Regions from separate parts of the Actinoplanes missouriensis 431 genome, predicted to be linked through region 2. Evidence: riboswitches for the same ligand, from Rfam matches in the RefSeq annotation. Region 2 holds a riboswitch; each other region holds the start of a gene.

Region 1 (7,492 bases), 2.7 Mb from region 2:
CCCGCGACCGCCCGCCGGGTCAGGCGCCGACCGCCTTCTCCGTGCCCGGCAGCGGCTCCGGCGCGAGCCGGTCCAGCTCGGCCACCACGTCGAGCACGGCCAGGGCCGACTCCTCCACGAGCGGACGCAGCCGCCGGTAGAGCTCCGCGTCCTCCGGCTCCGGCCGGGTGTGCCGGCTGATCGGGACCAGAGCGGCCGCCTCGGCCAGGTCGGGGAACTCGCCGAGGGCGTGCCGGGCCAGCAGGCAGGCCCCGAGCGCGGTGCCCTCCGGGGTGTCCGCGACCGCGACCGGCAGATCGAGCGCCGAGGCCAGCACGCTCACCCACAGCTCGGACGCGGCCGCCCCGCCGGTGGCCCGGATCTCGGTGACCGGGTACCCCTCCGCCTCGAACGAGTCCCGCACCAGCGCGAGCTGCTGGCACACCCCCTCCACGGCGGCGCGGACCAGATGCGGGCGCTTGTGCTCGCGGCGCAGCCCCAGGTACGCGCCGCGCAGACCGGGACGCCACCACGGCGCCCGCTCACCCAGCAGGTAGGGCAGGCAGAGCAGGCCCTCGCTGCCGGCCCGGACCCCGGCCGCCTCCTCCAGCAGCGCCGCGTCCCGTTCGTCGGCGTCCTCGCCCTCGGCGCCCGGCCGCTCGAACCCGGCCGCGAAACTCTCGCCGGCCCACCGGACCACCGAGCCGGCGTTGTTCACCGCGCCGCCGATCACCCAGCGGTCCTCGGTGAGCGCGTAGCAGAACAGCCGGCCCGCCTCGTCGCTGGCCGGCCGGTCGACGACCGTGCGCAGCGCGCCGCTGGTGCCGAGCGAGACGGCCGCGATCCCGGCCGGGGTTGCGCCCACGCCGAGGTTGGCGAGCGGACCGTCGGCGGCCCCGATGATCAGCGGAACGGCCTCGTCGAGCCCGGCCGCCCGCGCCACCTCGGGCCGCAGCCGCAGCCGGGTCGTCGTCGGCACCACCTCGGCGAGCTGCTCCGCGCGCACCCCGGCGATCCCGAGCGCCTCGTCGTCCCACTTGCGCGAGTGGATGTCGTAGAGGCCGGTGCCGGAGGCGAGCGACAGGTCCACCTGGAACGGCCCGCCGGTGAGCGCCGCGACGATCAGCTCCTTCACCCCGCCCCACCGGGGCGTGCCCCGCAGGGTGTCCGGGTCGGTCGCCTCCCACCAGGCCAGTTTGGTCAGTGGCGACATCGGGTGCACCGGGGTGCCGGTGCGCGCCTGCAGGACCTTGGCCCGCCCGGCCGCGACGATCTGCTCGCACTGCCCGGCCGAGCGCCCGTCCGCCCAGGTGATCAGCGGGCCCAGCGGCTCGCCGTCCGCGGACATCGGCACGAGCGCGTGCAGGAACGCGCTGAGTCCGATCGCGATCACCCGGTCGCCGTTTTCCCGGCACGCGGCGGCGACGTCGGTGAGCGCCTTCACCGCGGCGTCGACCAGCTGCGCCGGGTCGAGCTCGGCGCGACCCGGCCCGGGCACCGACAGCGGGTAGTGCACGCTGGTCAGCGCGCGTATCTCCCCGCGCGGCCCGGCGGCGACGCCCTTGGTGGCGGTGGTACCGGTGTCGATGCCGATCACAACGTCCATGCGTGGCCTCCCTCGTCCTGCCCTTCGCCTTACCCGGCGGACATCCTTTCGTACCGGCCCGGCGCGCCGCTCGTCATCGCCCCGGTGACCGCTGCCCGCGGGGCCGCCCGGGACGCCGGAGCGATCGTTGTCACCGGTGCTCGCGTTGACGCGTACCCCGCCGGTGAGAAAGAGTGACCGGCGAGCGGTAGCGGAGGAACCCGGTGCGAATCCGGGACGGTCCCGCCACTGTGACCGGGGAGCGACCCGCAGCACAGCCACGGCTTCGACAGGGGCCGGAAGGCGCGGTGATCGCCGATCCGGGAGTCAGGAGACTCCGGCCGCTCGTTCGTGGCTGACGTGCGGGCGTGGACACCCGCGCAGAAGGGGACCCTCGTGACAACTCCCTACCCGTTCTCGGCCGTCGTCGGCCTCGATGACCTGCGCCTCGCGCTGCTGCTGACAGCGGTCTCACCCGCCGTCGGCGGCGTGCTGGTGCGCGGCGAGAAGGGCACCGCGAAGAGCACCGTCGTGCGTGCGCTGGCCGGCCTGCTGCCGGGCATCGCGACGGTACGCGGCTGCCGGTTCGCCTGTGACCCGGACGCCCCGGATCCGGGCTGCCCGGACGGCCCGCACCCGATCGGCGGCCCCGCCGACGCCCGCCCGGCCCGGCTCGTCGAGCTGCCGGTCGGCGCCACCGAGGACCGCGTGGTGGGCACGCTGGACCTGCAGCGGGCGCTCAGCGACGGGGTGAAGGCGTACGAGCCGGGCCTGCTCGCCGCCGCCCACCGGGGCGTGCTCTACGTCGACGAGGTGAACCTGCTCCCGGACCACCTGGTCGACCTGCTGCTGGACGCCGCCGCGATGGGCCGCGCGCACGTCGAGCGCGACGGCGTGTCGGTGAAGCACGCGGCACGGTTCCTGCTGGTCGGCACGATGAACCCGGAGGAGGGTGAGCCGCGCCCGCAGCTGGTCGACCGCTTCGGCCTGGTCGTCACCGTGGCGGCGCCCCGCGACGCGGCGCAGCGGGCCGAGGTGGTGCGCCGCAGGCTGGCCTACGAGGCCGGCCCGGACGGGTTCGCCGCCCGGTTCGCCGAGGCCGAGCGGGAGTACGCGGCCCGCATCGCCGCCGCCCGCGCCCAGCTCCCCGGCGTGCGGCTCCCCGACACGGAGCTGGACCGGATCGCCCGGGTCTGCCTCGCTTACGGGGTGGACGGCATGCGCGCCGACATCGTGGTGGCCCGCTGCGCCGTCGCCCTGGCCGCCTGGCACGGCCGCGACCGGGTGACCGCCGACGACGTCCGCGACGCTGCCCGGCTGGCCCTGCCGCACCGGCGGCGCACCGATCCGCTCGACCCGCCGGGCACCGACGAGGAGAAGCTCGAACAGGCCCTGGCCGAGGCCGAGCAGGAGGCCCTCCGTGAGGCCGAGGCCGAGCGTCAGGCGGCGGAGTCGTCCGCCGGTGAGGCTTCCGGGCCGGCCGATGACGACGGCGACGACCCGGACGGCGACGGCCCACCCAGCGGCGGTGGCGGTGGCGGACCGGAGGGCCCGCGGGACGGCGGCGGTCCGGCGAGCGGCTCCGGGGCGGCGGCGGACGGCTCCGGGGCGGCGGCGGACGGCTCCGGGCAGGCAGGGGACGACTCAGGGCAGCAGGAGCAGGCCGCGCAGGGGGACAAAGCGGGCGCGGCGGCGACCGCTGGGCCGGCCTACCGAACGCGGACACTGCGCATCTCGGCCCGGGGTGAGGGTGGTCATGCCGGGCGGCGCTCTCCGGCCTACGCCCGTCGCGGGCGGGTGGTCGGCAGCCGTACCCCGATCGGCAAGCTCGCCGGCGCCCCGCACCTTCCGGCGACGCTCCGTGCCGCCCTGGACCGAGCCGGCGCGGAGGCGGCCTCCCGGGCGCCCTCCGACTTCTCCGAAATGTCGGGAAAGCGGGTCCGGGTGGCGCCTCGGGATCTGCGGGAGTCGGTGCACGTGGGGCGGGAGGCGAACCTCGTGCTCTTCGTCGTGGACGCGTCCGGATCGATGGCGGCCCGGAAGCGGATGACGCTCGTGAAGACGGCGGTGCTGTCGTTGCTGCGGGACGCCTACCAGCGGCGGGACCGGATCGGGATGATCACGTTTCGGGGCGCGGACGCGGAGGTGGTGCTGCCGCCCACGTCCAGCCATGAGGTCGGCGTGATGCGGCTGGCGGCGCTACGGACCGGTGGGCGGACCCCGATCGCGGCCGGGTTGCGCGCCGCGGCGGCGACCATCGCGACCGAACGCCGCCGTGATCCGCGCCGGCGGCCGTTGCTGGTGTTTGTCACGGACGGGCGGGCCACCAGCGGCCCGGATCCGCTGCGGCTCGCGCCGATGCTGAACGGGGTCGCGACCGTGGTCGTCGACTGCGAGTCCGGTCCGATCCGTCTCGGTCTTGCGGGACGGCTTGCCACGGCGCTGAAGGCCGAGCTGATGCCGCTCGAACGGTTGCAGGCAGCGGTCGTGCCCGGCTCCGCGGCGGCGCCCGCCCCGGCGGACCGCGCGTATCGCCGGGCGGCCTGAACCCCGCACGCAGGCGGGGAGCGGCACGCGGGAAGCGGGACCACTGACGGTGGGTGAGGGGAGCGAGCCGGCCCGCGCCGGGTCGCCGGGTTGTCGGGGACGGCTTGGGGTGGCGGGACGGCGTCGCCCGTACAGAGAAAAGGGTTGAAGAATGCCTCAAGGCAAAGTCGCGGTGACTCCGGACGACGGGCTGACCACGCGGCAGCGGCGGCGGCAGGCGGTGTTCGCCGTGCACACCGGGGCGGGCAAGGGGAAGTCGACGGCGGCGTTCGGGATGGCGCTGCGGGCGTGGAGCGCGGGATGGCCGATCGGCGTGTTCCAGTTCGTGAAGTCGCAGAAGTGGAAGGTCGGCGAGGAGTCGGCGCTGAAGGCCCTCGACGGTGTCAACGGCACGCCGGTGACCTGGCACAAAATGGGTGAGGGATGGTCCTGGATCCAGCGGGCCGGCACCGAGCGTGACCACGCCGCCGAGGCCGCCGAGGGCTGGGCGCAGATCAAGCGCGATCTCGAGAAGGAGAGCTACAAGTTCTACGTGCTGGACGAGTTCACCTACCCGATGAAATGGGGCTGGGTGGACGTGGCCGACGTGATCGCGACGATCAAGGACCGCCCCGGTACGCAGCACATCGTGATCACCGGGCGGGACGCGCACCCGGATCTGATCGCCGCGGCTGACCTGGTCACCGAGATGACCAAGGTGAAGCACCCGATGGACGCGGGACGCAAGGGACAGCAGGGCATCGAATGGTGAACCGGGTCGTGATCGCGGCGCCGGCGTCCGGGCACGGCAAGACGACCGTGGCGACCGGGCTGCTGGCGGCGTTCCGCAAGCGTGGCCTCACGACGGCGCCGTTCAAGGTCGGCCCGGACTACATCGATCCGGGCTATCACGCGCTCGCGGCCGGGCGTCCGGGGCGCAACCTGGACCCGGTCCTGGTCGGCGAGGACATGATCGGGCCGCTCTTCGCGCACGGGTCGGCGGGCGCCGAGATCGCGATCGTGGAGGGGGTGATGGGTCTCTACGACGGCCGGATCGGCGCCGGCGAGACCGGATCCACCGCCCAGGTCGCGGAACTGCTGCAAGCCCCGGTGATCCTGGTCGTGGACGCCGCCGCGCAGGGCCGTTCGGTGGCCGCGCTGGTGCACGGTTTCCGCAGCTTCGGGACGGTACGGCTGGCCGGGGTGATCCTCAACCGGGTCGGCTCGGACCGGCACGAGCAGATCCTCCGGGACGCCTGCGAGGAGGTCGGCACGCCGGTGCTGGGCGCGTTGCGCCGTGCCGAGGCGGTCGCCGCACCGTCCCGGCACCTCGGGCTGGTCCCCGCCGCGGAACGCCGCGCGGAGGCCCTGGCCTCGGTCGACGCGCTCGCCACGCTGATCGCCGCCTCGGTCGACCTGGACGCGGTCGCGGCGGTCGCCCGTTCCGCGCCGCCGCTCACGGTCCCCGCGTGGAGCCCGCTCGCCGCGGATCCGGTTCCGGGCCGTCCGATCGTCGCGGTCGCCGGTGGTCCGGCTTTCTCCTTCGGGTACACGGAGACGACCGAGCTGCTGGCCGGGGCCGGCGCCGAGGTGGTGACCGTCGACCCGTTGCGCGACGAGTCGCTGCCGGCCGGGACCCGGGCCCTCGTGGTCGGCGGCGGGTTCCCCGAGGTGTACGCGGCCGAGCTGTCCGCGAACGCCCCGCTGCGCGCCTCGGTCGCCGCGCTGGCCGCCGCCGGGGGGCCGATCGCCGCCGAGTGCGCGGGTCTGCTGTGGCTGTGCGAGTCGCTGGACGGCAAGCCGATGTGCGGGGTGATCGACGCCGAGGCCGCGATGACGCCGTCGCTGACGCTGGGCTACCGGGACGCTGTCGCGCTGTCGGACAGCCCTCTGGCGGCGGCCGGGACGCGGGTCACCGGGCACGAGTTCCACCGGACCGTGGTGCATCCGCGATCCGGGGTGCTGCTGTCGCCGGCCGGGGGAGCGGCGTGGGCGTGGCGGGGCGCGGACCCGGAGGGGTTCGCCGGGCCGGCGTTGCACGCGTCGTACCTGCACCTGCACTGGGCCGGGCACCGGGGGATCGCGGAGCGGCTGGTGCGGGCGGCGGCGTGATCGTCGTGGGATTCGGCGCCCGGTCCGGGGTGGGCGCGCCGGAGCTGTCGGCCGCGGTGCGGTCGGTGCTGGCCGCCTGCGGCATCCCGCCGGACCGGGTCGGCGTGCTCGCCTCCCTGGACCGGCGGGTTGCCGAACGCGCTGCTCAGGAGCTGGCCGCGTCGGCCGGGTGGCGGCTGCTCGGGTTCCCGGCCGCCGCGCTGGCCGCGGTGCCGGTGCCGAACCCCAGTGCGGCGGCCGAGGCGGCCACCGGCACGGCGGGTGTGGCGGAGGCGGCGGCGCTGCTGGCCGCCGGTCCGGGCGGCGTGCTGCTGGCGCCGAAGCGGATCCGCGGCAGGACCACGGTGGCGCTCGCCGAGTCGCCCACCGGGCGACTCGCCGGCGGGGCCGCCTATTTCGTCACGGGCCATTCGTGAACGGGAATGTTCTCGTGCATCAGCGGAAGGTATCTGCGAAGCATCTCGTGCAGGGCGTGCTGCCGGTCGTGACCCTGCGCCTCCAGCCCGTGCAGCGTGTTCACCTGCCACGACGCGCCGTTGCGATGGGTCAGGCAGCGTTGCTCGATGATGCCGAGAAGCCGGTCCCGCTGTGCCGGTGAGACACCCCACCGGTCCAGCCCCTCGGACGCCTGCGGCAACAACCGGCGCAGCACCAGCTCGGTGACCGGCAGCGTGCCGTGCCCCGGCCAGAAAACGGTGGCGTCGATCCCGTGCCGGGCGCAATTGTGGAAGTTCTCCTCGGCCGCGCGGAAACTCATCTGGGTCCACAACGGGCGTTCCGCCTCGGCGAGCGAGCGGGTCAGACCGTAATAGAACGCCGCGTTCGCCATCGTGTCGGCGACCGTCGGGCCGGCCGGCAGCACCCGGTTCTCCACCCGCAGGTGCGGGCGCCCGTTGACCACCGCGTAGATCGGCCGGTTCCAGCGGTACACCGTGCCGTTGTGCAGCCGCAGCTCGGAGAGCTCGGGGATGTCGCCGCGCTCCAGGATGTCGGCCGGGTCGTCGACGTCGCAGATCGGCAGCAGGGCCGGGAAGTAGCGGACGTTCTCCTCGAACAGGTCGAAGACGCTGGTGATCCAGCGTTCCCCGAACCAGACACGCGGCCGTACGCCCTGGGCCTGGATCTCCTCCGACCTGGTGTCGGTGGCCTGCTCGAAGAGCGGGATCCGGGTTTCCCGCCACAGCTCCCGGCCGAGCAGCAGGGGCGAGTTGGCGCCGAGCGCGAGCTGCACGCCGGCGATCGCCTGCGCGGCGTTCCAGTACGCGGCGAACTCCGCCGGGCTGACCTGGA
Region 2 (7,492 bases):
TCGATGTGCTCCTTGTCCGACCGGACCCCCGGATGACGCTCGGCGACCTCCGCCACCAGCTCGTCCCAGAACGGCATGGTGTGCACGATCCCGTTGCTCTTGGTCGCCGACGTCACGTGGTTGCCGCGGCTCTCGGCGAGCGTGTAGGCGTACTCGACGACGCGGGTGACGCCCCGGCGGGTGAAGACCGCCTCCTGGACCGCGAGCTCGTCCTCGGTGCCGCGGCCGAGCCGGCCGCCGATCTCGGAGTACTCCCCCTCCACGTTCTCCCGGACGACGACCAGGTCCACGCCGGTGGCGTCACGCAGCGGGCTCGGCACGCCGTCGAGCACCTTGATCGGGCGCAGGTTGACGTACTGCCGGAACGCCCGCCGGATCGGGATGAGCAGACCCCACAGCGAGACGTGGTCGGGCACGCCGGGCCAGCCCACGGCCCCCAGCAGGACGGCGTCGTGCCCGCGGATCTGCCGCAGCCCGTCGTCCGGCATCATCGCGCCCTCGGCGAGGTAGCGCCGGCAGGACCAGTCGAACGTGTCGTAGGCGAAGGTGACGCCGTGCCGGCGGCCGGCCGCGTCGAGCAGCGCACGGGCCGGGGGAAGCACTTCGGCGCCGATGCCGTCGCCGGGGATGAGCGCGATGCGGTAACCGGTCATGGGTCTCAGTAGACAACCGGATGCCGGGGCCGTCCATGCGTCGGTTCGGGCAGGACGAGCGGAGTGCCGGTCGTCGGGTCGGTGATGACCCGGGCCCGGACGCCGAAGACCGTCTCGACCAGCCCGGCGTCGACGATCTCGGCGGGTGGGCCCTGCGCGACCACCGCGCCGTCCCGCATCGCGACGATCTCATGGGCGTAGCGGCAGGCCATGTTGAGGTCGTGCAGCACGGCGACGACCGTGCGGCCGTCCGCGTTGAGGTCGGTGAGCAGGTCGAGGACCTCGAGCTGGTGGGCGAGGTCGAGGAACGTGGTCGGTTCGTCGAGCAGCAGCAGGTCGGTGTCCTGGGCGAGGACCAGGGCGATCCAGACCCGCTGCCGCTGCCCGCCGGAGAGCTCGTCGACGGGCCGGTCGGCCAGGGCGGTGATGCCTGTCGCGGCCAGGGCGGCGGTCACCGCCTGCTCGTCCGCGGGCGTCCACTGCCGCAGCCATTTCTGGTGCGGCTGGCGTCCCCGGGCGACCAGGTCGGCGACGGTGATGCCGTCCGGGGCGACCGGCTGCTGGGGCAGCACGCCGATGCGGGTGGCGACCTCGCGGGTCGGCAGCCGGTGGATGTCGGCGCCGCCGAGCAGCACCGTGCCGCTCTCCGGGCGCATCAGCCGGGCCAGGCCGCGCAGCAGCGTCGACTTGCCGCAGGCGTTGGGGCCGACCACGGCGGTGATCTTCCCGGGAGCGATCCGCAGGTCGAGGCCGGTCACCACGGCTCGGCCGTCGTAGGCGAGGCCGAGGCCGGTGGCGCGCAGGTCGGTCATCCTGTCCTCCCGATCCGGTTGGCTCTGGCGAGCAGCCAGATGAGCAGGGGTGCTCCGAGCACCGTGGTGAGCACCCCGACCGGCAGTTCGGCGGGCGCGAGGACCCGGCGGGCGGCCAGGTCCGCGCAGGCCAGCAGCGCGGCGCCGACCGCGGCGGAGGTGACCAGCGCGAGCCCGCGTTCGCGGACCAGGCGGCGGGCGAGCTGCGGCGCGGCGAGGGCGACGAACGCGATCGGGCCGGCCGCCGCGGTGGCCACGGCCGCGAGAGCCACGGCCGTGGCGAGCAGGCCGACCCGCGCCGGTTCGGCCCGGGTGCCCAGGGCCAGGGCCAGGTCGTCACCGAGTTCCAGGGCCCGCAGCGAGGCGGCCAGCCGCAGGGCGACCGGCAGCAGCGCCGCGACGGCGAGCAGGACGGGCAGCACGTGGCCCCACGACCGGCCGGCGAGACTGCCGGACAGCCAGATCGCGGCTTGCTCGGCGGTGTAGACGTCGGCGGTGTTGAGCAGGTACGCGGTCACCGACGTGAGCATCGCGGTGATCCCGATGCCGACGAGCACGAGCCGGTACCCGGTGACTCCGCGACGGCGCGACAGCAGGTAGATCGCCACCGCGGTCGCCAGCGCCCCGGTGAGGGCGCCGGACGCGACGGCGACCGGGCCGGCCGCCACGACCACCACGAGGAACACCGCCGCCGCGCCGGCGCCCGCGTTGATGCCGATGATATCCGGGCTGGCGAGCGGGTTGCGCACGACACGTTGGACGATCGCGCCGGAGAGCCCGAACGCGGCGCCGACGGCGAGCGCGCCGAGCGCGCGGGGCAGCCGCAGCTCGAGGATCACGTAGGCGCTGCGGCGGGTCGAGCCGTCGCCGCCGGCCAGGACCGTGACCACGTCGGTGAGCGGCATCGGGTAGTCGCCCATGGTCAGCGAGGCGATCGTCGCGGCCAGGGCGACGAGAAGGGCGGAGAGGCTCACCACGGCGGCGCGCGGGTGGACGCGCGTCATCACAGTCCGGCCAGCCTTCGGCGGCGTACCAGGGCGATGAAGAACGGCGCGCCGGCGATCGCCGTGACGATGCCGGCCTGCAGCTCCTGCGGCCTGGCGACCACCCGGCCGAGCACGTCGGCGGCGAGCAGCACCACGGGCGCCAGCACCGCCGCATAGGGCAGCAGCCACCGGTGGGCGGGCCCGGTCAGGGCGCGGGCCATGTGCGGCACGGTGAGTCCGACGAACGCGATCGGCCCGGCCAGCGCCACCGCCGTGCCGGCGAGCAGCACCACGGCGAGCGCGGTGGTCGCCCGACCGGCGGCGAGACGCCGCCCGAGCGATCGGGCCATGTCGTCGCCGAGCGCGATGGCGTCCAGCGCCCGGACCGACATCGCCGCCAGGACGGTCCCGGCGGCCAGGAACGGCAGCGCCGCGCCGATCACCGGCAGGCCGGCCGCGGTCAGCGCGCCCACCGACCAGTACCGGTACGCGTTGAACGTGTTGATGTCGAGCAGGGTCAGCGCCGTGGTCAGCCCGCCGAGCAGCGCTGTCGCGGCGGCGCCGCCCAGCGCCAGTTTCACCGGGGTCGCCCCGCCGCGGCCGAGCGAGCTCAGCGCGTACACCCCGGCGCCGGCCAGGGCCGCTCCGGCGAAGGAGAACCACACCCAGCCTCCGAACGTGTGCACGCCGAACACCGAGATCCCCAGCACCACGCTCAGCGCGGCGCCGGCGTTGACCCCGAGCACCTCCGGCCCGGCCAGGGCGTTGCGGGTCAGGCCCTGCAGCAGAGCGCCGGCCACCCCGAGGGCCGCGCCGGCCGCAACCCCCACGAGGGTACGGGGTAAGCGCAGGTACTCCACGATCCGCTGAGCGTCGGAGCCGTCCGGGTGCAGCCAGGTGCCGACCACCGTACCCATGCTGATGGTCTCGTTGCCGATCGTCAGGGAACCGAGGACCGCCGCGATGAGCACGACGACGGCCCCGGTCAGCCCGGCTGCGCGAGCGTTCAGAACCGCTCCGGGTGCAGCAGAGCGGCCAGGTTCGCCACCGCGTCGGCGTTGCGCACACCCGGCGTGACCTCGGCGAACGTGACCGCATAGATCCGGCCGTCACGGATCGCGGGCACATTGGCGAGCGCCGGGTCGGCCTTGAGCCCGTCGATGACGCTGCGAGCGCCGTCCGGTCCGACCTCGGCGCCGCAGCAGGCCGGCACCACGATCACCTCAGGCTTGCGCCGGATCAGCTCCTCGGTGCCGATCCGGGTGAGCCGGCCGGGCACGTCGTCGAAGACCTGGGTGCCGCCGGCCTTCTCGATGATCGTGGTGGCGACGTCACCGGCGCCGAAGACCCGCAGTTCGCCGCCGCCCGGCCGGTTCAGCATCGCGACCGTCGGCCGCTCGACCCCGGCGAGCTTGCCCTCCACCCCGGCGACGGTCTCCCGCATCGTGGCGACGAGCGCCTCGGCCCGCGCCGGGACGCCGAGGACCCGGCCCAGGTCGGTGAGGTCGCGGTAGACGCCGTCGAGCGAGACGTCGTTCTCCCCGAGCGATTTCTGTCCCTCGCCGTCGGCGGTCGGGCAGTACTGGCTGAACAGGTACGAGCCGATGCCGATCCTGTCCAGCTCGGCGCGGGTGCCCAGGCCCTCGGTGGTGAACGCGCCGGTGAAACCGGAGACGACGAAGTCCGGGTCGAGCCGCAGCACCTCCTCCCGGCTCGGGTACTCCTCCGGGTAGTAGGCCGGCTTCTGCCGATCCGGGTGGAACTGCCCGGCGTACCCGGGCAGCAGCGGATTGTCCAGGTAGGCCGCGCCGACGAGCCGATCGCCGGCGCCGAGCGCGTACACCGCCTCGATGCCGTTGTGGAACGCCGCGAAGATCCGGATGGGCGGCGCGCCGGCCGGCACGGCGACCCCGCAGTTGGCGACCGTGACCGCCCCGCTCGCGGTGGCCGCCTCGGGTCCGGCGCCGTCACCGGCACAGCCGGCGAGCGCGAGCAGCAGAACGGACAGTGGCGCGGTGATACGCCAGGGCATGGGGAACCGCACAGCGGGACCGCCTTCCAGCACCTCGTGGACGGGTCGAAGCGTGCCGTGGCCGGTCTCCTGGCTGACGGGATGGTGCGCCGGCGGCCGGCCTTCCCGGGCGAGAAGCACCCAGTGACCTCGACGCGCGACGAGGGCCGACGGCAGTCCCGTTCACAGTGGCGAGGGCCGCGCCGGCTTTACACCGGCTTCCCGAGCACCACGGCGGCGATCACTGTAGCCGCCCGGTCCGGCGGCCCGACCCGGGCGGTCGCGGGGCGAGGTTCGGATCACCCCGGGAACCATCACGGCGTACGGGCCGACTGATGTGCCGTGCGAAGTTCGCTGAGAACACCTGCCGTGGTGCTGGCCGTCGCGGCGACGGCCGGACTGGTCCTGATCATGGCGTTGCGGTTCGGCGGGGCGGTCGACGACACCGTGCTGCCGGGCATCCCGACTCCCGGACCGGTCACCCTGTGGCTGCTGCCGATCGTGCGGATGCTGGCGGATCTGCTCGGCGTGCTGACCGCCGGCCTGACCGTCACGGCGGCGTTCCTGCTGCCCGGCGACGGTCGCAGCGTGGCGGCCCACGGCTGGCTGCTGCTGCGCCGGGTCACCTGGCTGGCGCTGTCCTGGGGGCTCGCGTCCACGGCTCTGATCGTCCTCACCGTCTCCGACGTGCTCGGTATGCCGGTGACCCGGCTGAGCGGCCAGGCCGTGCTGAGCTTCGCGATCTCGATCTCGCAGGGGCAGGCGCTGCTGCTGCAGGCCGCACTCGCCGTGACGGTGGCGGTGCTGAGCCGGGGCGGGGTGTCGCGCGGGCTGGCCGCCGTCACCGCCGGCCTGGCGATGATCGCCCTGCTGCCACCGGCCTTCACCGGGCACGCGGCCGGCGCGGGTGACCATCAGATCGCGGTGACGAGTCTGGCGCTGCACGTGCTGGCGGCGTCACTGTGGATCGGCGGGCTGGCCGGCCTGCTGCTGGTGCGCCGGCATCGGCGGTTCGCCGACACCGCCGGCCGGTACAGCCGGCTGGCCCTCGCGTGTTTCGTGGCGACCGGGGTCAGCGGGGTGGCCAACGCCGCGGTCCGGCTGGGCGGGGCGGCGGCGCTCGGGGACTCGCGGTACGGCGTACTGGTGCTCCTGAAGGTCTTCGCCCTGGTGATCGTCGGGTTGATCGGGGTGGCGCATCGCCGCCGGACCCTGCCCGCGCTCCGAGCCGGAGCGCCGTGGGCGTTCCTGCGGCTGGCGGCCGGCGAGCTGGTGGTCCTCGGCGCGGCCGCCGGTCTCGCGGTGGCGCTGTCGCGCAGCCCGACCCCGGTTCCGGAGGAGACGGTGGCGCCGGATCCCCTGGTGGAGTTGCTCGGCTTCGACCAGCCCGGCCCGCCGTCGGCCGTGCGGATGCTCACCGGCCCGCTGCCGGACATGTTCTTCCTGACCGTCTGCGCTGCCGGGATCGCCGCCTACCTGGTCGGCGTGTGGCGGCTGCGGCGGGCCGGGCACGGGTGGCCGATCACCCGTACCGTCTCCTGGGTCTCCGGCATGCTGCTGCTGGCGGCGATCACCGGGCTCGGCGTCGCCCGGTACGCCTACGTGCTGTTCAGCGTCCACATGGTGCAGCACATGGTGCTGTCGATGGCGGTGCCGATCCTGCTGGTCGGCGGCGCCCCGGTCACCCTGGCGCTGCGCGCGCTGCGCCGCCCGGCGGATCCGCAGGTGCGCGGCGCCCGGGAGTGGCTGCTGCTGATCCTGCACAGCCGGCCCGCGCGGATCCTCAGTCATCCGCTGGTCGCCCTGGGCATCTACGTGGTGAGCCTGTACGGCCTCTACCTCAGTGACCTGCTCGGCACGCTGATGCGGTACCACCTCGGGCACCTGGCGATGCTGGTGCACTTCGTGCTCGCCGGCTACCTGCTGTTCTGGGTGCTGATCGGCGTCGATCCGGGACGCCGCCGGGTGCATCCGGCCATGCTGACCGTCGTGCACTTCCTGGCGATGGTGGCGCACGCCTTCTTCGGGTTCGTGCTGCTGCAGTCCACCACGGTGATCGCCGCCGACTGGTACACCGCCGTGCATCCGCCCTGGGCGTCGTCGCTGCTTGCCGACCAGCATCTCGGCGCGAGCCTGGCCTGGGCGTTCGGCGAGATCCCGGCGGTCGTCATCATGCTGGTGCTGGTCCGCCAGTGGATCCGGTCGGACGAGCGCGAGCAGGCCCGTCTGGACCGCGCCGCCGACCGCGCCGACAGCTCCGGTGAGCCGGACGACCTCGCGCGCTACAACGCGTTCCTCGCCGCCACGGCCGCGCGGGAGCAAGCCGGTGGGAACTTTCCGGCGCCGGACGCAGACCAATAGGCACACACCCCTTAACGAAACGGGCATCATGCGATTCACCTTCTTCGCCGGTCCCCGGCGCCGCGCCGCCGCCTCCGTCCTGCTGGCCGGAGTCCTGACCGCGGGCGGCCTGTCCGGCTGTGGCGGCACCGAGGCCACCTCGGGCGCCGGGACGACGCCGCCCAGCGCGCCGGCGGCCGCGGCGGCCACCCTGACGGTCAAGGACCCGTGGGTCAAGGCGGCCAAGGCCGGCGAGATGACGGCGGCGTTCGGCACGCTTGTCAACGGCACCGGCGCGGACATCACCGTGACCTCGGTGCAGACCCCGGCCTCGCCGGCGGAGCTGCACGAGATGGCCATGCAGGACGGCAAGATGATCATGCGGGAGAAGGAGGGCGGCTTCGTCGTCGCGGCCGGCGGAACCCACGAGCTGGCGCCCGGCGGCGACCACCTGATGCTGATGAAGCCGGCGCAGGAGATCAAGGCCGGCGACGAGGTGACGTTCACCCTCACCCTCGCCGACGGCTCATCGGTGCCGTTCACCGCGGTCGCCAAGCCGTTCGCCGGGGCCGAGGAGAGCTACGCCCCGGGTCACGGCATGCCGATGGGCAGCACGGCGCCGTGACGATCCCGCCTCCCCCGGTGAGCCGGCGTCGCCTGCTCACCGCCGGTGCGGTCACCGGCCTCGGC
Region 3 (7,492 bases), 1.4 Mb from region 2:
CGCCCGCAAGCACGCGGCGGGGCAGCCGGTGTCGGTCGCTCTGCGCGGCGGTCCCGGTGCCGGGCTGGAGATCTCGCTGGTCAATCCGCTGGTGGTGTCGGGGGCGCCGGGGTTCTCCGGTGGAGCGGGGCTGGTGGGGTTGACCGAGCGGGTCAGCCTTGCCGGGGGACGCCTCGACCACGAGGCGATCGACGGCGAGTTCCGCCTGCACGCGTCGTTACCATGGCCGTCATGACCCCGCCGGTGCGCGTGAGCTCGCTCGTGTTGTCGGCTGCGGCGTGGGCGTGGCCGTCATGACGCCGCCGGTGCGTGTGCTCGTGGTCGACGACGACGCTCTGGTGCGCGCCGGGCTGACCATGATGCTCGACGGCGCGCCCGGCCTCGCCGTCGTCGGGGAGGCCGACGACGGCGACAAGGTCCCGGCCGCCACCGACGCCCACCACCCCGACGTGGTGCTGATGGACCTGCGGATGCCCCGCGTCGACGGCATCACCGCCACCCGGCGGCTGCGCGCCCGCCCCCGGCCGCCCGAGATCATCGTGCTGACCACGTTCGACACCGACGAGAACATCCTGCACGCGCTGCGCGCCGGGGCCAGCGGCTTCCTGCTGAAGGACACGCCGCCCGCCCGGATCGCCGAGGCCATCCGGCAGGTGGCAGCCGGCGAGCCGATCCTGTCCCCGCGGATCACCCGGCGGCTGATGGACCGGGTGTCCGTCCAGGCCGGGGCGTATGCGCGGGCCACCGCGGTGCTGGCCGGCCTCAGCCCCCGGGAACGGGACGTGGTCGTGGCGATCGCGCGCGGCCGGAGCAACGCGGAGATCGGCGCGGAGCTCGACATGACGCTGGCGACCGTGAAGACGCACGTGTCGCATGTGCTCACGAAGCTCGGGCTGGACAACCGGACGCAGATAGCGCTGCTCGCCCACGACGCGGGCCTGGTCTGAGCGCGATCCGCTCTTTTCTGCCGCGCCGCGGTCGACCCCGCGGGAGCGCGTGTCCGCGCTCCCGCGGGCCATCCCCGGTATCTCGACGAGCCCAGCGACTCCGACCGAGGTCAGTTGTTGACGATCCGCCAGCGGTTGTCGGCGCCGCCGTTGTCGGAGTCCTGGACGGCCAGAGCACCCTGGGCGGTGGAGTTGTTCTGGATCGCCAGCAGCTTGCCGCTGTGCACATTGCGGATCTTGTAGGTGCCGTCGCCGTTGTTCACCAGCGTCCACAGGTGGTCCGCGGTTCCCGTGTCGCCCCACTGCAGGACGCGGGCGCCGTCGCCGGTCCCCATGTTCTCCACGCCGAGGACCTTTTGGCTGTTGGCGTTGCGGAACTTCACGTTGTTGCCGGAGGTCACCATCGTCCAGTTGTGGTCGGCCGTGCCGGTGTCGCCCCACTGCAGCGCCAGGCCGCCGTCGGCGGTGGACATGTCCTGGATGCCGAGGACCAGGTTGCTGCCCACGTTGACCAGCTTGACCGTGCCGGTCGGCTGCTGCGGACTGCCGCCGGCGTTCCAATAGACGGTGTAGTTGAAGCCCTGCGCGTCCCAGAACGGACCCAGGTTGACTCGAGCGCCGTTCGCCGTGGCGGTGAACGCCAGCGACGTGGTGCTGGACCGGGCGATCGACGAGACGGTCAGCGACGGCAGGGCGCTGAGCGCGGTGTTGCCGTAGTTGCCGGCGAGCACGCTCGGGCCGTACGTGATGGCCTGGATGTCGGCGTTGTCATTGGCCGCCTTTATGATCACGCGCATCGGCAGCCGCACGGTGATGGTGTCGCCGTCCGCCCAGGTACGGGTGACGGTGGCGTAGCTGCCCGGAGTGACGGTGATGTTCTGGTTGGCACCGTTGACGGCGATGGTCGCGCCGGCCGCCCAGGCGGGGATGCGGAACCGGATGCCCCAGCTGCCGCTCACGCTGCCCGACAGCGTGAACGTCGACGTGTCACCCACCGGGTACGCCGTGGTCTGCGTGACCGTCAGCCCTCGCTCGGACCAGTTGAGCGTCGACGGCACGTACAGGTTGACGGTCAGCGTGGTGCCGCCGCGGAAGTAGATCGAGTCCATCAGCTTGGTGTTGGTCTCGATGCCGGTGCCCTGGCAGCACCAGAACGAGTTGTAGTCGGTGCTCCACGTGCCACCACCCCACGCCGGGCCCACGCCGCGCCGGCCGCCTGCCTTGAGCGGGGTGAAGTACGTGATGTGGCCGTGGCTGTCCGCCGGGTTCTGGGCGCCGATCAGGTGGTTGTACAGCGCGTTCTCGTAGAAGTCGAAATATCCGGCCCGGTTGGGGTCGAGCTGCCACAACTCGCGCGTCAGCTTCAACATGTTGTACGTGTTGCACTGCTCGCACGTGTCGTTGGTCAGGTAACCCGCGATCGCGTTCGGCGCCTTGAAGTGCTCGGCCTGACTGTTGCCACCGATCGCGTACGTGTGTGCGCCGACCGTGATGTTCCAGGCATTGCCGGCGATGTCGCGGTAGCGGGTCGTGCCGGTGGCCTTGAACTCCCGGATGGCGCCGACCCACTTGGGGATGTTGGTGTTGGCGTGCTTGCCGTTGAGCTCGTCGCGGTTGGCCGCCAACGGGTCGAAGATCGCGGCGTGGTCGAAGCGCTGCGCCACTCGCAGCCAGCGGGCGTCGCCGGTCTGCTGGTAGAGGTTGGCCAGCACCTCGTTCATACCGCCGAACTCGGTCTGCAGGGTCGTCTGCATCTGGCTGTAGCTGAGCCGGCCGGTACGCCAGTCGACCCACCCGGCAAGCTTCAACAGGACGTCCTTGGCTTGGGTGTTGCCGATCAGCCGCCACACGTCCAGCAGACCCGCGAGGGTCTTGTGGATGCAGTAGTACGACACCGCGATCGGCTTGCCGGACTCGACGGCGTCGAGGTCCGACTCCGGAAAGCCGGACAGGTAGCCCGCGTTGAACCCGGCCACGGCGTTGTTCGCCTGGCACTTGGCCAGCTCGGCGACCATGTAGTCGGCCTTGTCACGGCAGGTGGTGTCGCCGGTGTAGGCGTACGCCTGCGCCCATGCGGTCAGGAAGTGGCCCTGCATGTGCGAGCGGAACGGGAAGTTCGGCGCGTCCCAGCCGCCGTTCGCGGCGGCACCGGCGGTGGACAGCCGGTGGTTGGCGCGGAAGACGTAGAGCATCCGGTTGACGTCGACGAACCGCAGGTAGTTCATGGTGCGGTTCTGGTTGTCCAGCAGCCGGCTCGCGGTCAGCCGCACCTGACCGGGCATGAACTCGGACGCCGCGTTGCCGATGTCCGTACGTACCGGCGGGACGACGGCGGCATCGGCCTCCGCGGTGGTCGCAGCGATGGAGACGCCGACGGCGGAGACGACCGCACCGGCGCCGGCGGCACGAAGGACGCTCCGCCGGCTCAGGGGAAGGGACGACACGAATCCTCCAGAGGATGGGGACGGGAGGGAACGAAGACGACCGATGTATTCGTACCGGGGGGGATGAACGTTAACATCGACGTAACTGGATCGTTGCACAGGTTCGATGCCGCGACAAGACGCCGACGATTTCGGGCGGGTACTCGCACAGGCTTTCCCACAGCTCCGCTGCTCGGGACCGATCAGGGGAATCATGCCGTGCCCGACATCAGGAAACGGCTCACACCAGACAGGGCTCGATCGATTTGTTAGCGCTCACGAACATCGGCCAGAGATGCGGAAGCAGCCGGTTGTCCGGGCGACCACCCCGCGCCCGAAAGGCCCGGCGTCAGCCCTCCCTCGGGGACCACCTGTTCTCGTGGACCGCCGACTGCCACGGCATTCGCCTGCGCCAGCCATGGCGTTCCAGGTCGGGGGTCTCCTCCAGGTGGGTCACCGGCCCCAGGCAGAGCCACGCCACCGGGCGGATGCCGGCGGGTATGCCGAGCAGGTCCTGGACGAACGGCTCGCGGTAGAAGGAGACCCAGCCGACGCCCAGGTCCTCGGCGGTGGCGGCGAGCCAGAGGTTCTGGATCGCCAGGCAGACCGAGTAGAGGCCGGCGTCCGCGATGGCGTGCCGGCCGAGGACTGCCGGGCTGCCCCGGTCCGGGTCGTAGGTGACGACCACGGAGAGGGTGGATTCCCGTACCCCCTCGATCTTGATTTTGGAGAAGGTGGCGGCGGCGTCCGGGTCGAGGGTGGACGCGAAGGCCGCGCGCTCGCGCTGGACGTGATCGTGGAAAGCGACGCGGGTTGACTCGTCGCTGACCAGGATGAAGTCCCAGGGCTGGGAGAGTCCGACGCTGGGTGCGGCGTGGGCGGCCGCCAGCACGCGATCGAGGACCGCCGGTGGGATCGGGGCGCCGGTGAACTGGCCGCGGACGTCGCGGCGGCGGTGGATGACGTCGTACAGCTGACTGGACATGGGCAGGCTCCCGCTGCGATTCGGCCCGGGCGTGCGCCCGGGCGACAGTCGGCGAGGCCGGTCTTCGGACTCCCGGATCGTCGCCTCACCGCCCGCCTTCCCAGCCGTTGCGGCCAGTGGCTGCGCTCGCGCGCGTGGGCGGCGGCTCCCCGGTCACCGCGGCGGGCCCGTGCCGGAATCACACCGGCTTCCCAGATTCTCCCCGCTCCGAGCCGGACCAATCCATATCGGACACGTCCGGAGCGGAACGGGGCACCTCACCATGATCTTGTGCCGTGCTGAACCCTACAACGCGCTCACGATCCGCCCGCGGACCTCCCCGAAGCTGATCGTGGAGCCGTCCGGGCCCGGCGCGACCGCGCTGATCACCACCTCGTCGCCGTCCTCGAGGAACGCGCGGGTCGAGCCGTCCGGCAGCGCGAGCGGTTCCTGACCGTTCCAGGACAGCTCGATGAGCGAGCCCGGCGAGCCGCCGCTGATCGTTCCGGAGGCGAACAGGTCACCGGTGCGCAGCGAGGCGCCGTTGACCGTCAGATGGGCGAGCATCTGCGCGCCCGTCCAGTACATGTCGGCGGCGCGCGGCTGGGAGATCACGTGACCGTTCAGGGTCACCGTAAGCCGCACGTCCAGGCCCCACGCCGGCGTCTTCTCGTCGTCGAGGTAGGGCTGCACCGGCACGGAACGCTCCGGCGGCGCCACCCGGGCATGATCGAGAGCGGACAGCGGGACGATCCACGGGCTGATCGAGGTGGCGAAGCTCTTGCCCAGGAACGGGCCGAGCGGAACGTACTCGAAGGCCTGGATGTCCCGCGCCGACCAGTCGTTGACCAGGCAGACCCCGAAGACGTGTTCCTCGAAGGCGCCCAGCTCGACCGGTTTGCCGAGCGAGGATCCGACGCCGACGACGAAACCCAGTTCGGCCTCGATGTCGAGCCGCTGGGAGGGCCCGAAGACCGGGCCGACCCGCTGGCCGCTCGGCCGCACGATGTCGGTTCCTGACACGACGACGGTTCCGGCGCGGCCGTGATAGCCGATCGGGAGGTGTTTCCAGTTGGCGGTGAGCGGTTCCTGGCCGGGGCGCAGGATCCGTCCGAGGTTGGTGGCGTGCTGCTCGGAGGCGTAGAAGTCGACGTAGTCGGCCACCGTGAACGGCAGGTGCATCGTCGCCTCCCGGGCCGGCACGAGATGCGCCGCGATCAGATCGCGATGAATCTCGTCGGTGACCCAGGTGGTCAGCTGCGCCCGCAGGTCGGCCCAGACGCGGGGGCCGGCGGCCAGCAGGGCGTCCAGGGACGGGCCGGCGACCGCGCCGGCCAGTTGCGGGGCGAGGCGCCGGACGGCCGCCGGGAGATCGATGATCTGGTCGCCGATCGCGACGCCGGCCCGGGGATGCGGGTCGGCCGCGGTGCTGAACACGCCGTAGGGCAGGGTGGCCGGGCTGCCGAGCGGGCTCACAGGATGTCCTCCGGGAGAAGTCCGAGCTGCAGCAGGCCGTCGACCGGCTCGCTGATGCTGCATGTGCCGAAACTGACGAACTGCCGCCGCACGTCGCGGGCCAGTCGATCATCGATGGTGGCGATCGCCGCGGCGACCCGGTGACCGTCCTGGTCGGCCAGTGCGGCCGCGACCTCGTCCACGCCGCCACCCTGGACGGCGTGCGCGGTCGCGACCAGCACGTTGAGGAACCCGTGATGCTCGAAACCGGTCAGCGGGTCACGGTGACGGATCGGATCGTGGAGTCCCGCGGTGAGCTTGAACGGCACCCCGCCCGCGGTCGCCCGGCAGATCGCCTCAGCCAGATCCTTTTCGGTCGGGAACGCGTCAGGCCGTACCCCACCGGTCCTGATCTTCAATCGCAGGCCCGCGTCGCGCAAGGCCGCGACGCGGGCCGCGGTGATCTCTCCCCGGCCCACCTCGCGGTACGCGGTCAGCGTCCCGCCCGGACTGATCAGTTCCGGCCCCTCGACCGCCACGACTTCGATCGCGGTCGACGCGGCCGGAATCGCGGCCACGTCCGGCCCCGGCAGCACGAGCGACACCGGCAGCGGCCGCCCTGGCGCGGCCGCCGCGATCGGCTCGGCGGCGGCGATCGGCGCGGGTGCGGCGATCGGCGCGGGTGCGGCGACCGGCGCGGATGCGGCGACCGGCCCGGCCGCCGCGACCAGCTCGTCGAGGCGGGCCAGCGAGCAGACGAACGGCCCGAGCAGCGGTTCCAGGGGCGACAGCTGCCGCTCCCGGTACGCCTTGACCGCGTCCGGAACCGGGAGGTCACCCGGCGGGAAGATCGCCGCGTCGTCGAAGAGCCGCGCGAACAGCGGGTTCACGGCTTCCGCGCCCAGGTCCAGGCGTAGACGCCGTCGTCGCTGATCCGGCCGGCCTCGCCGAGACCGAGCGGCCGGAACGTGTCCACCATGACCGCCGTCTCGTCGAACCGTTCCGCGCCGAGGCTCGCCTCGATCGCGGCCGGCTGCGGCCCGTGCGGATAGCCGCCGGGATGCAGGGAGATCGACCCGACGTTGATCCCGGAGCCCTTGCGGGCCTCGTAGTCGCCGCCGACGTAGAACATCACCTCGTCGGAGTCGACGTTGGAGTGGTAGTAGGGCACCGGCACGGCCAGGGGGTGGTAGTCGACCTTGCGCGGCACGAAGTTGCAGATCACGAAGTTGGCGCCCTCGAAGACCTGGTGCACCGGCGGCGGCTGGTGGATCCGGCCGGTGATCGGCTCGTAGTCGGCGATGTTGAACGCGTACGGATAGAGGCAGCCGTCCCAGCCGACCACGTCGAACGGGTGGTGCGGCAGCACGTGCACGCTGCCGGCCAGCCCGGCCGGGCCGTCGCCGCGGTGCTTGATGTAGACCTCGACGTTCTCGTCCTCGACACGATCAGGAGCTGCGGGGGTACGCAGATCGCGCTCACAGTACGGCGAGTGCTCGAGGAACTGGCCGTACCGGGAGAGGTACCGCTTCGGCGGGGCGATATGGCTGTTCGCCTCGATCGGATAGAGCCGCAGCGGCCCGTCCCCGGACGGCACCCACCGGTGCGTGGTGGCCCGCGGGATGATCACGTAGTCGCCGGGCCCGACGTCGAGGTGACCGAAGACGGTCTCGACGGTGCCGCTCCCGGCCTCGACGTAGACG

Evidence for each region. A riboswitch is a leader RNA that binds a small molecule or an ion and turns the genes downstream of it on or off. The one in region 2 is predicted to bind cobalamin.
Region 1: it holds a riboswitch for cobalamin, as region 2 does, so the genes downstream of both, AMIS_RS26705 (VWA domain-containing protein) here and AMIS_RS14385 (ABC transporter substrate-binding protein) in region 2, are expected to answer to the same signal.
Region 3: it holds a riboswitch for cobalamin, as region 2 does, so the genes downstream of both, bluB (5,6-dimethylbenzimidazole synthase) here and AMIS_RS14385 (ABC transporter substrate-binding protein) in region 2, are expected to answer to the same signal.

Annotation. Positions count from the first base shown of each region.
Region 1 is NC_017093.1:5,770,098-5,777,589, reverse strand. Features, by position in the region: gene AMIS_RS26710 (gluconokinase) at 20-1,585, opposite strand; cobalamin riboswitch at 1,754-1,924, shown strand; gene AMIS_RS26705 (VWA domain-containing protein) at 1,961-4,111, shown strand; gene cobO (cob(I)yrinic acid a,c-diamide adenosyltransferase) at 4,263-4,862, shown strand; gene AMIS_RS26695 (cobyrinate a,c-diamide synthase) at 4,856-6,202, shown strand; gene AMIS_RS26690 (cobalamin biosynthesis protein) at 6,199-6,618, shown strand; gene AMIS_RS26685 (glutamate--cysteine ligase family protein) at 6,594-7,492, opposite strand, start outside.
Region 2 is NC_017093.1:3,065,812-3,073,303, reverse strand. Features, by position in the region: gene AMIS_RS14405 (tartrate dehydrogenase) at 1-653, opposite strand, end outside; gene AMIS_RS14400 (ABC transporter ATP-binding protein) at 659-1,465, opposite strand; gene AMIS_RS14395 (FecCD family ABC transporter permease) at 1,462-2,469, opposite strand; gene AMIS_RS14390 (FecCD family ABC transporter permease) at 2,469-3,422, opposite strand; gene AMIS_RS14385 (ABC transporter substrate-binding protein) at 3,458-4,483, opposite strand; cobalamin riboswitch at 4,526-4,711, opposite strand; gene AMIS_RS14380 (cytochrome c oxidase assembly protein) at 4,805-6,823, shown strand; gene AMIS_RS14375 (copper chaperone PCu(A)C) at 6,852-7,427, shown strand; gene AMIS_RS14370 (Dyp-type peroxidase) at 7,445-7,492, shown strand, end outside.
Region 3 is NC_017093.1:4,496,270-4,503,761, forward strand. Features, by position in the region: gene AMIS_RS21095 (sensor histidine kinase) at 1-235, shown strand, start outside; gene AMIS_RS21100 (response regulator) at 294-947, shown strand; gene AMIS_RS21105 (beta-L-arabinofuranosidase domain-containing protein) at 1,058-3,391, opposite strand; gene bluB (5,6-dimethylbenzimidazole synthase) at 3,720-4,355, opposite strand; cobalamin riboswitch at 4,394-4,592, opposite strand; gene fahA (fumarylacetoacetase) at 4,641-5,810, opposite strand; gene AMIS_RS21120 (hypothetical protein) at 5,807-6,679, opposite strand; gene AMIS_RS21125 (homogentisate 1,2-dioxygenase) at 6,676-7,492, opposite strand, start outside.